DNA from 2 places in the Bacillus cereus group sp. BfR-BA-01430 genome. Region 2 is predicted to be linked to the other one. Evidence: riboswitches for the same ligand, from Rfam matches in the RefSeq annotation. Region 2 holds a riboswitch; the other holds the start of a gene.

Region 1 (5,719 bases), on a different contig from region 2:
TTATCCCGTATTAACAAGTAGTAAATCTCCTGCCTGAAGATTCAAGAAAGAACAAGGAAGATAGGTGGGAGATGAACTGCCTGTAACAGCCTGATTGGTGAGAGCTCATAATCAGTAGGGAATGAAGCTCCCCATTGATGAAAGGTTCACTTTATCTAAAAGCGTGCTGCAATGAATAGAGGATTGGGGTTATGAGTTTTAGAGAAAATAAGGGAGGAATTTACATGTATTTACACGGCACGAGCCGGATTAATGAACAAGGACACTTAGAAATTGGAGGATGCGATACAACGCAGTTGGCGAAACGATATGGGACACCGCTTTATGTATATGATGAAACTGCAATTAGGGAAAATTGTCGTGCGTTTCACTATGCTTTTCAAAAAAGTGGGTTCTCTTATCAAGTAGCATATGCAAGTAAGGCGTTCTTGTGCATGGAGATGTGCCGAGTAGCATTAGAGGAAAATATGTCTTTAGATGTTGTTTCGGGCGGAGAGTTATATACCGCTTTACAAGCAGGGTTTCCAGCATCACGCATTCATTTTCATGGGAATAATAAAACAGAAGAAGAAATGAGAATGGCGCTAGAAGCAAATATTGGATGTTTTGTAGTAGATAACTTTTTTGAATTAGAAGTATTACATGATTTAGCAGAGCAGTATAAAAAAATTGTGAATATATTGATTCGTGTCACACCTGGTGTAGAGGCGCATACACATGAATATATCACAACAGGTCAAGATGATTCGAAATTTGGTTTTGGCGTTTCAAATGGGCAAGCAATGCAAGCGATTGAACGTACATTAGAAAAATCAAATTATAATGTGTTAGGTATACATTCACATATTGGTTCGCAAATTTTTGAAACAGCAGGTTTTATTCGTGCGATTGAAGTATTACATCATTTTTTAGAAGAAGTAAAAACAAAAACGAGCTATACAATTTCGGTGCTGAATGTAGGGGGCGGATTTGGTATTCGTTATACGGAATCGGATACACCACTTACTCATGCTGCGTATGTGCAAGCTGTAACAGATGCGGTAAGAGAGCGATTTACAGCGTGTGAGTATCCACTTCCTGAAATATGGATTGAACCTGGTCGCAGTATTGTTGGTGATGCAGGAACAACACTTTATACAGTGGGGGCAATAAAAAATATTCCTGGTATTCGTAAATATGTTTCAGTCGATGGGGGAATGACAGATAATTTAAGGCCTGCATTATATGGTGCACGCTATGAAGCGATGCTTGCAAACCGTGCAAACGCAGCAAACGAAGAAGTTGTCTCAATTGCAGGGAAATGTTGTGAGAGCGGAGATATGTTAATATGGGATGTGTACCTTCCTCAAGTAGTATCTTCAGATCTATTAGCGGTATCTTGTACAGGTGCATACGGGTATTCTATGGCAAATAATTATAATCGGATTCGTAGACCAGCCGTTGTATTTACAAAAGATGGAACATCTCAAGTGGTAGTGGAACGCGAATCGTATGAAAATATAATTGGGAACGATCGCATACGTATAAAAGAGCTTATTTAAAATAAAAAAAGGAGTTGTTCAAAAGTGAACAATTCCTTTTTCGAACAAAAAATATAAAATATATCGGAAAACTAGGATTGAAAAAAATCAGAATTATGATACAATACGAATTACAAAGCTTATCAAGAGAAGCGGAGGGAACTGGCCCTATGAAGCTCAGCAACCTGCTCATAGCAGTAGCAAGGTGCTAAGTCCAGCAAAATGGCATCCATTTTGAAAGATAAGGTAACATATATTACCGAACAGTCTTTTCGAAATGGAAAAGATTTTTTTTATGAATAAAAAGGGGGGCTGTTCGTGGGAGTGCGTGGACATTTTGATGAAGTAGCTGAAAAGATTCAAACGATGCTTGCTGATATGAAATATGGTTCTATTACAATTGTTGTGCAAGATGGGAAAGTTATTCAATTAGAAAAAAGTGAAAAGGTACGCTTGAAATAAAAGCGCTGACTAGAAAAACTAGAGGCGGTTTTAATCTATTTTATTGGATTAAAACCGTCTTTTTGCTTTTTATAGGGGGAAAAACATGTTGACATATGAAACGTGGGAAGAAGACAGTATGTCTTTTTCTGAGAGAGATGAAACGAAAGGGGCGTTAGCTGTATTAGAGTGGGCGTATAAACAATATAAAGATGAAATTATATATGCGTGCAGTTTTGGGGTAGAAGGGATGGTTCTTTTACATCTTATTAATGAAGTAAATCCATTTGCTCAAGTTGTCTTTTTAGATACCAATGTTCATTTTCACGAAACGTATGCGTTAATTGAGCGAGTGCGTCAACGATTTCCAAAGTTAAATATGATTGAGAAACAATCTAGACTGACGCTCGAAGAACAAGCGGAGAAATATGGGAAAGATTTATGGAAACATAATCCTAATCTTTGTTGTAAGCTTCGAAAAATTTTACCTCTTGAAGAATCTTTAACAAATAAAAAAGCGTGGATCTCAGGATTAAGAAGGGAACAATCTGAAACGAGGAAGCATACAAAGTTTATCAATCAAGATCATCGCTTTCAATCGATTAAAATTTGTCCGCTTATTCATTGGACATGGAAAGAAGTATGGCGCTATGTATATAAACATAATTTGCCATACAATCCATTACATGACGTTGGTTATCCAAGTATAGGTTGTGAGAAATGTACATTACCTGTAGGGAAATATGGCGATTCAAGGGATGGCCGGTGGGCTGGATCCGTGAAAACGGAATGTGGACTTCATGACCAATGAAGTTTTTAGTGATCTGAAATAGAGAAAAGAAGGAGTATAGAAAAATGATTGCAACAAATTTTTTAGTAAATCGTATTGATGAAACATATGATACAGCAAATATTGTACAAGAAATTGAGCTAGATAGCATCGCTTTAAGTGACTTGGAACTACTTGCAACAGGAGGGTATAGTCCGCTTATCGGTTTTCTAGGAGAAGAAGAATATCAATCTGTTGTGGAAATAATGCGATTAACAGATGGAAGTATATGGAGTATTCCGATTACACTTCCAGTAACAGAAGAAGAAGCAAAACAATTACAGGTAGGAGAAGAAGCTTTGCTCGTAAAAGATGGCGTCACATATGGGGTCATTCAAGTAGAAGATATTTTTACACCAAATAAGGAAAAAGAGGCATTATTTGTGTATAAAACGACTGAGGATGCTCATCCAGGGGTGAAAAAATTATATGAACGTGCAAATGTGTATGTAGGCGGCGCAATCACACTTGTGAAGCGGATTGAGCATAAGAAGTTTGCTTCTTATTATCTAGGTCCAAGTGAAACGCGTGAAATCTTTGAAAAGCGAGGTTGGAAAACAATCGTCGGTTTTCAAACAAGAAATCCAGTTCACCGAGCGCATGAATATATTCAAAAATCAGCACTTGAAATTGTAGATGGTTTGTTTTTGAATCCGCTTGTTGGAGAAACAAAATCAGATGATATTCCAGCAGATGTAAGAATGGAAAGTTATGAAGTACTTTTGAAACATTATTACCCAAACAATCGTGTTTTCTTAGGAGTGTTTCCTGCTGCAATGCGTTACGCAGGGCCGCGAGAGGCAATATTTCATGCATTAGTTAGGAGAAATTTTGGTTGTACGCATTTCATTGTAGGACGCGATCATGCTGGAGTAGGGAACTATTATGGTACGTACGAAGCGCAGGAGATTTTTAAACTTTTCACAGTAGAAGAGCTAGGAATTACACCACTCTTTTTTGAACATAGCTTTTACTGCAAGAAATGCGAGGCGATGGCTTCAACAAAAACATGTCCGCATGGAAAAGAAGATCATGTCATTTTATCAGGGACGAAAGTCAGAGAAATGCTAAGGGATGGTGACGTTCCGCCGAGTACATTTAGCCGGAAGGAAGTCATTGAAGTATTAATTCACGGTTTACAAAAAGCGCGGTAACAAAATAAGGAGGAATGTAGACTACCATAGAAAAAAATAGTCAAATGTATGGAAGGTGTAGGGCGTGAATGTTCCCAGTGCTTGCGAAAGTGACACATCATAGGATAGAACCTTGCGGGTCGTCTACACTGTCTGAAATGCGATAACCAAGCAAAAGCTAAAAAACGAAAGAAAGGAGAGTCTACTGAGCAGAGAAATATACAATACGAACTGAAATAGATTGTATATATGTACGGTGGGCTACATCGGAATTTACGCCTGTGGAGAGCTTGCACAAACCAAAGTAGCGAGAAAGTGGCAAAATGGGGTTCAAAGAAGCAGGAACACTCTGGATGTGTACATTTGTATACATTTTCAGTAGCAGAGAATAGCATGGACATAAATATTACGTGGCATACAGCTTCTGTTTCGAAAGAGGAGAGAAGAAAGAAGAATGAGCACCATAGTTTTGTCATTTGGTTTACGGGGTTATCAGCTTCAGGAAAGTCAACAGTAGCAAATGCAGTTGCTAGAAAATTATTTGATAGAAACATAGGGAATTATGTATTGGATGGGGATAATATTCGGCACGGTTTGAATAAGGATTTAAGTTTTTCCGAAAGGGATCGTGCAGAAAATATTCGTCGCATTGGTGAGGTTTCAAAATTATTTGTTGATCAAGGAACGATTGTACTTACAGCTTTTATTTCACCTTTTCGAGAAGATCGCCAGCAAGTGCGAGATATTTTTGAGAAAGATGAATTTATCGAAGTGTTTGTAAAGTGTCCAATCGAAGAGTGTGAGAAACGAGATCCGAAAGGGTTATATGAGAAAGCGAGACAAGGGGAGATTAAGCAGTTTACAGGTATTGATTCTCCATACGAAGAACCGGAAAAAGTGGAATTAACTGTGGAAACAAACCGTTATTCCATTGAAGAGTGTGCGGAACAAATCATTCGTTATTTACAAGAACGTAGTTTCATATAGGGGGATAGATTATGAGTTATGAAAAAGTATGGGCAAGCAATGAGAAATTAAATAGGGCAGAGAAAAAGAAATTAAAGAAAGATGGTTTGGAGATTTTTAAAGACATTTCATATTATGCTGAAAACGGCTTTGCATCCATTCCGAAAGAAGAATGGGATTCCTTTAAATGGGCGGGGTTATACTTGCAACGTCCAAAAGAGGCAGGGTACTTTATGATGCGTGTTAATATCCCCTCTGGTATTTTAACGAATGAACAGGTGGAAGTATTGGCTTCTATTGCAGAAGACTATGGCCGCGATGTTCTTGATATTACGACAAGACAGGCAATTCAATTTCATTGGCTACAAATTGAACAAATACCGGATATTTTCAAGCGTTTAGAAAGCGTAGGATTATCAACAGCAGGAGCGTGCGGAGATATTACAAGAAATATTATCGGAAATCCGCTTGCTGGTATTGATCGTGATGAGCTCTTTGATACGGCGCCAATTGTAAAAGACATATACGAGTTCTTTCAACATAATGAGGATTTTTCGAATTTACCACGGAAATTTAAAATGTCTATTAGTGCTAATGTATATAATGCAGCAAATGCTGAAATTAATTGTGCAGCGTTTGTGCCAGCGAGGAAAGAAATAGACGGAAATATAGTAGAAGGGTTTCATGTGCGAGTTGGTGGCGGATTATCAGCGCGTCCTTATTTAGCACAAGAACTCGATCTCTTTGTCCGCCCGCAGCAGGTGAAGGACGTAGCGATTGCTATTGCGACCATCTTTCGGGATTTTGGATATCGTGAAAAACGACATTTA
Region 2 (5,719 bases):
CGACCCAAAAACAAACATGGTCATTGTCCATTTTTCATCTAACGCTGCCCCAAGCAGTGACGTACATACAACGTATTCCGATATGTATGTAGATATTGCTAAACATTTAGAAAAGCTTTCCCATAAGTGAGAGCTTTTTCTTTTTAAATATCTGAATTTTCAGTTTAATAAAGGTTATTTTACTCAATGCAGCGAATATTTACAAAAAATATGAAGGAGGTTGATGTACTTGTTTCGCTCTTTTACAAATGGTTGCGTCGCTCTTGTGCAACGCTTTTTACCAGAACCGTTTATTTTATCCTGTTTGCTAACCGTTTTTGTCATTTTCTTTGGCATGTTTGCCACAGAGCAATCCCCCATTCAAATGATTGCTCATTGGGGTGATGGCATTTGGGGGCTATTGTCCTTCGCGATGCAAATGTCTCTTGTACTCATTACCGGCTCCGCTTTAGCAAATGCTCCGCTGATTCGAAAAGGTTTGATGAAAGCGGCGCAGTTACCGAAAACAAGCGGACAAGGTATTATCGCTATCTCTATCGTTAGTTTGTTAGGAGCCTACATAAATTGGGGATTTGGCATTGTTGTCTCCGTTTTATATGCTAAAGAAGTTGCCAAGCATATAAAGAAATTGGACTATCGTCTTGCAATCGCTTCCTCTTACTCTGGATTTCTCATCTGGCATGCTGGACTTTCTGCCTCTATTCCGCTAACATTAGCGTCCGGAGGTGAGACATTAATAAAAACAACGGCTGGTAGTCTGAAAGAAGCAATTCCCATTACCGAAACATTATTTTCACCATATGCTCTTGTTCCTATCATTGTCTTCTTCATTACAATGCCACTTATCAATAGAGCGATGCATCCAGATGCGAATCATACTGTTACTGTTGATCCAAATGTATTTCATGAAGAAGCAGCCGCTCAAGAAACAGAAGTTTCTACTTTTGCTGAGAAAATGGAAAACAGCATTTGGATTACGATCTGTATCGGTCTTTTAGGAATCATTTATATGATCCATTACTTTAATACAAAAGGCTTTAACCTTACGCTCGATATCGTTATTTTTATATTATTAATTGCTGGCCTTATTTTTCATCGTACACCTATTCAATATATTCGTGCTTTTTCTGAATCAACAAAAAGCGCTTCCGGCATTTTATTACAGTTCCCGTTTTATGCCGGAATTATGGGAATGATGATGGGGGCAAATAGCGAAGGACTTTCACTTGGTGGAGCTATTTCAAATTTCTTTATTCAAATCTCTAACGAAACGACTTTTCCTTTATTTACATTTTTAAGTGCAGGAATTGTCAATATCTTCGTTCCATCCGGAGGGGGCCAGTGGGCCGTACAAGCTCCGATTATGCTTCCAGCTGGTGCAGAGCTCGGTGTCCCCGCTGCGAAAACGGCAATGGCCATCGCCTGGGGAGACGCTTGGACAAATTTAATTCAGCCATTTTGGGCATTACCAGCCTTAGCAATTGCAGGATTAGGTGCTCGCGATATTATGGGATTCTGTGTGATTAATCTACTCTACGCAGGAGCCATCATCGGTTTATGCTTACTTTTCATTTAAATGAACATACCAAAAAGCTAGTTTTCATACTAGCTTTTCTTCTTTCATCTCTGTTTTTCTTAATAAACGAGCCGGATAAAAAGTTAAAATTGCTAAGACAAATAATATCCAAAATACATTATATAGTGAAGTACGATAGATATTGATCACTCATATGATACTTCATTTTCTATACAAGCAATCACTCTTTTCCATTGCGCAATAGATAATTGTAACGGTTCATATTTCACCGCACTGGTTAAAGCACTTTCTATATATGCCGGATTTTCACTTAAAAAATCCCAACAGAGTACTTTGGGGAGATAATACGCTTGAAACGTTTCACTTTCTTTTATAAGCTGATCAACCTCGCGCTCACAAATTCCTCTTACTAAATACTCAGTCCTTAATTCTTGATATACATTTTGTGAATACTCGCTATACTGTTTCAGTTGAAGTAAACAAATAATATATGTACGAAATACATCATCTTGCCGCTCACAACATTCCATAATTCTTTCTACTTCACTCATCGTTACTCAACCTTCCCTTGCATTCCCAAAGTAAAGTTAAAATTTCCCTTTCTGTAACATATTCTCTACAATCTTTACATTTTTAGAATTCTTTAATAGTCTCTGTATAATTTTCATCAACTCTTCTTTCTCAAATGTTTGTAACTTCTCTCTCATCACCTCTTCTCCAATACTTTGAATTTCATATACAACTGCTGCCATATGCTTACAATAGTTTTCATAAGGGCACTCACAACTACTGCTTATAAAATCTTCAAGATGAATCACTACCTCATAATCTCCGTAGTTCCCTCTTACAAGTGCAAATACTTTATCATTATGTACTTCTACATCTTCTACATATCCCTCTTCATAATATTCACACCCTCTATCAATAATGTGCTTAGGAATCCATTTTTTCATCTCGTTTATTAAAAAAGCGTACATAGAACCGTCCTTCCTTAAATTCCCTTTTGACTTCGTTTTATATTGTATGATATTCTATTACATGTCAAGTAGCAAGCCTATAAGACAACACAACTGGCACCTAATCGGCAAAGGTGTCTCTTTTCATGTTTAGCCGAATGAATGGCCTCTTTCAGGGCATATTCAACTTTTAACACTACACACTCAACACCATTCCCTTGTATCAGGCTGCTTTCGCAGTCTTTTACTCTACATATTATCTTAATTTTCGAACAAATCATAATATAAAGTGCAGGCTCATAATCAGTGAGGATTTCTCCATCCCCCCACTGATTATGAGTCCTCACTCAAATAGCGGGATAAAAAAGAGAGACTAGCTTCCTTTTCGCGCCTTATAATAAACGCCTTTTTCACTATGATGACATTCGTCATCGGCTAAAGTAATTTTCCCATCCAGTTTCAACTCATCTAATAGCCTTGATAAATAAAATTGGTGTAACATTTTTTTTGTAAATTTTCCTTCATGATTTGATTCGATATGCTCTTGAATATCCACCAATGATATCGCTTTATCCTGTTCCATCATATATTCATATACTGCATTACGCAGCTTTACGTACTTCTCAAGTTTCACCGTACATTTACAGCCCCTTTCTTCTTATTCTTTTATGATTGAATGGTTTTTTATAATAAAAAAACCTCTTCGATAAGAAGAAGTTATGTCTAATCTCTTCATCTTATCTTTCAGAACAAATATGTTCTGCTGGAATTAGCACCTGCATCGCGGTTGCTGGGTTTCTTTGGGCCAGTCCCTCCACCTCTCTGGATAAGAAAATATTCACTTTACCTCCAATGATATCCACTTCCCTTATAAATGTCAAATCATATACGTACTATGTTTTTTGTAAACTGTCCATGCTACAAGTATACACAACAAAGAAGGACTTGATGATGGAGAAACATGCACGCGGATATGTTCAAGATTCTTTTCATTCCTTACAAGAAGCAAAGTATTGTTTAAAAAATGGCTTATAAATAGTAGAAAAAGATGAAAATTGCGAGCGAATTGAACAATCTCTTCAAGCAGTAAACGATGCTTTGCAAAGATGTAATTATACTAATAAGGTTAAACCGCAATCGGCGCTGGTTTTTACGTATACTCTTACCTTAATCTCTTGGTTCTCACGAATTGTCGAAGTAAAAGTGTTACTGCTCACCCATACCGAAACAAATCGAGCCCATCTTAAAAGATGGGCCCTTCTTTACATTGTATACGGTAACACTAGTAGTGCTACTATGAAAAAATAGACTGAATTTAAAATCTCTAAAACCCCTACTTTTAAAATAGAAATTTTCTTACCATATAATAAAATGGCTCGAACGAAACTCGGAAGGAATAGAAGAGAAAGAAGCGGACTCCAAATACATAGTAGAATTAGTAACATAATATGATATCCCCAAGATAGATTCCGATAGAGCAAATTATGTTTTTCACGTATCATCGTCTTCACATAAAACGTACTTCCTAAAAAATAAAGAAAGGATACAGCTGCTATCCATAATGCAACTGCGTCAACAGTTTTCATTGAAAAATAATAGCTAATCAGACCACCAATACAAAAAATGATTATAGCACAAATATCATTCGTTAATGCACGTTCCTTTTTTTGACGAGCAAAATATATATTCACTATAAAAAGGGGAATAAGAATACCAATAAACATAACGATTTTCCATTCGTATAATAACGATATCATCCCAAATATGCCCGCAATGATAAAATATAATAAAGCGGCATATAGAAACTCCTTTTTTCGTCTCTGTTTCATATACATAAGAAATGGATACGTTGCCAAATATATAAATAACCAAGCAATAAATAGGGGAATATGATAGATAGTAGGATTACCAAGTAATACGCTAAGTAAAAACGGAATAAGCAGCATTCCCCATGCACCATGCTGCTTTGGAATTACGAGCTTCATATGCTTTTGCATCTCCTCTTTGAAAACTTTTCTCATTCCCTATTATATAAAAATCTCATATCAAAATTAGAATATATTCAATCAATTTCTTGACACTTTTGTGGATAAAAAAATACTTCTTACGAATAGTAAGAAGTATGAAAGAGGCAAACGAATATGTAAGTCGCGACCCTACTCTATATGAGTATGCTGTAATGTTTTCATATATTCACTAACGATTCGTATTCAAAATGCCATATTTCTTTTTAAATCTCATTAAAATCTTAATCCATGAAGAGCTAAATAATATAAGAAAGATCACATTTGAAATGGCATGACTTATATCAAAATAAAAACTTGTCGCATAATATGAAAGAAACGATTTCCACGTCACATCTTGTATAAAACCAAGAAGTCCCCAGGCATTCATAATCCATCCAAAGAAAAAGCCTGCTAAAAAGCCAAAAATTACTCTTCCAAGCAACTTTTTCATCATCCATGTGTTACGAAGGCATCCAGCTATAAACCCTATCATTCCCCACGAAAACATTTGCCACGGTGTCCAAGGACCTTGTCCTAAAAAAATATTAGATACAATCGCTGCTGTTGCGCCAATCATAAACCCTGCTTCACTTCCAAACACAACCGCCGATACAATGATGACAAATGAAGTTGGTTGCACACTTGGTATAATAGAAAATGGCACACGACTAACAGCCGCGATAGCCGCTAAAACAGCTACCATCACAATTTCACGTGAAACAAAAGCTCGCTTTTCAAAACGGATATAAAATGGCAACATTGTCAAAAAGAGCAATAAAAAACTAGACAACATATAATGTTTACTCATGATAAGCGACGTAAAAAGAAGTGTACTAATAATGACTAGAAAAAAACAGACTATAAAAGTAAAATATCGTTTGGACACGCTTCGTACACATCCTCCCACGTTAATGCATAAGGCAACCTTTTCCGAATAAAACGATTAATCGCTGTTGTATAAAAGAAGTTACCGCTAAAAAATTCTTTTGGTTCATCATTTATCATTACCTTTCCATCAAATAACATCATACACTGGTCCACATATTTTGCAGCAAATTCAATGTCGTGTGTTGCCATGACAATCGTTGTTCCTTCTCTTTGCAGAGCTTGAAACAACCGACCTAATTTTTCTTTTTTTGCTGGGTCTACCCCTTTTGTCGGCTCATCTAATAATAATAAACTTGGCTTTGATAATAGCGCGATACATAATGCAAGAAGTT

The links. Region 2 has a riboswitch for S-adenosylmethionine ahead of MR058_RS07020 (hypothetical protein). Riboswitches for the same ligand answer to the same signal wherever they lie in the genome.
Positions count from the first base shown of each region.
Region 1: linked by a shared signal. The riboswitch ahead of MR058_RS03030 (YezD family protein) and the one ahead of MR058_RS07020 (hypothetical protein) in region 2 are both predicted to bind S-adenosylmethionine.

Region 1 is NZ_JAKUEW010000001.1:581,924-587,642, forward strand. It holds gene lysA (diaminopimelate decarboxylase) at 225-1,541, shown strand; SAM riboswitch class I at 1,658-1,768, shown strand; gene MR058_RS03030 (YezD family protein) at 1,839-1,982, shown strand; gene MR058_RS03035 (phosphoadenylyl-sulfate reductase) at 2,068-2,772, shown strand; gene sat (sulfate adenylyltransferase) at 2,817-3,944, shown strand; gene cysC (adenylyl-sulfate kinase) at 4,317-4,910, shown strand; gene MR058_RS03050 (nitrite/sulfite reductase) at 4,922-5,719, shown strand, end outside.
Region 2 is NZ_JAKUEW010000002.1:495,432-501,150, forward strand. It holds gene MR058_RS07000 (serine hydrolase domain-containing protein) at 1-130, shown strand, start outside; gene MR058_RS07005 (short-chain fatty acid transporter) at 230-1,576, shown strand; gene MR058_RS07010 (group-specific protein) at 1,723-2,088, opposite strand; gene MR058_RS07015 (SWIM zinc finger family protein) at 2,125-2,514, opposite strand; gene MR058_RS07020 (hypothetical protein) at 2,867-3,127, opposite strand; SAM riboswitch class I at 3,228-3,326, opposite strand; partial or broken gene MR058_RS23595 (hypothetical protein) at 3,445-3,630, shown strand; gene MR058_RS07025 (YwiC-like family protein) at 3,756-4,478, opposite strand; gene MR058_RS07030 (ECF transporter S component) at 4,690-5,385, opposite strand; gene MR058_RS23600 (ATP-binding cassette domain-containing protein) at 5,358-5,719, opposite strand, start outside.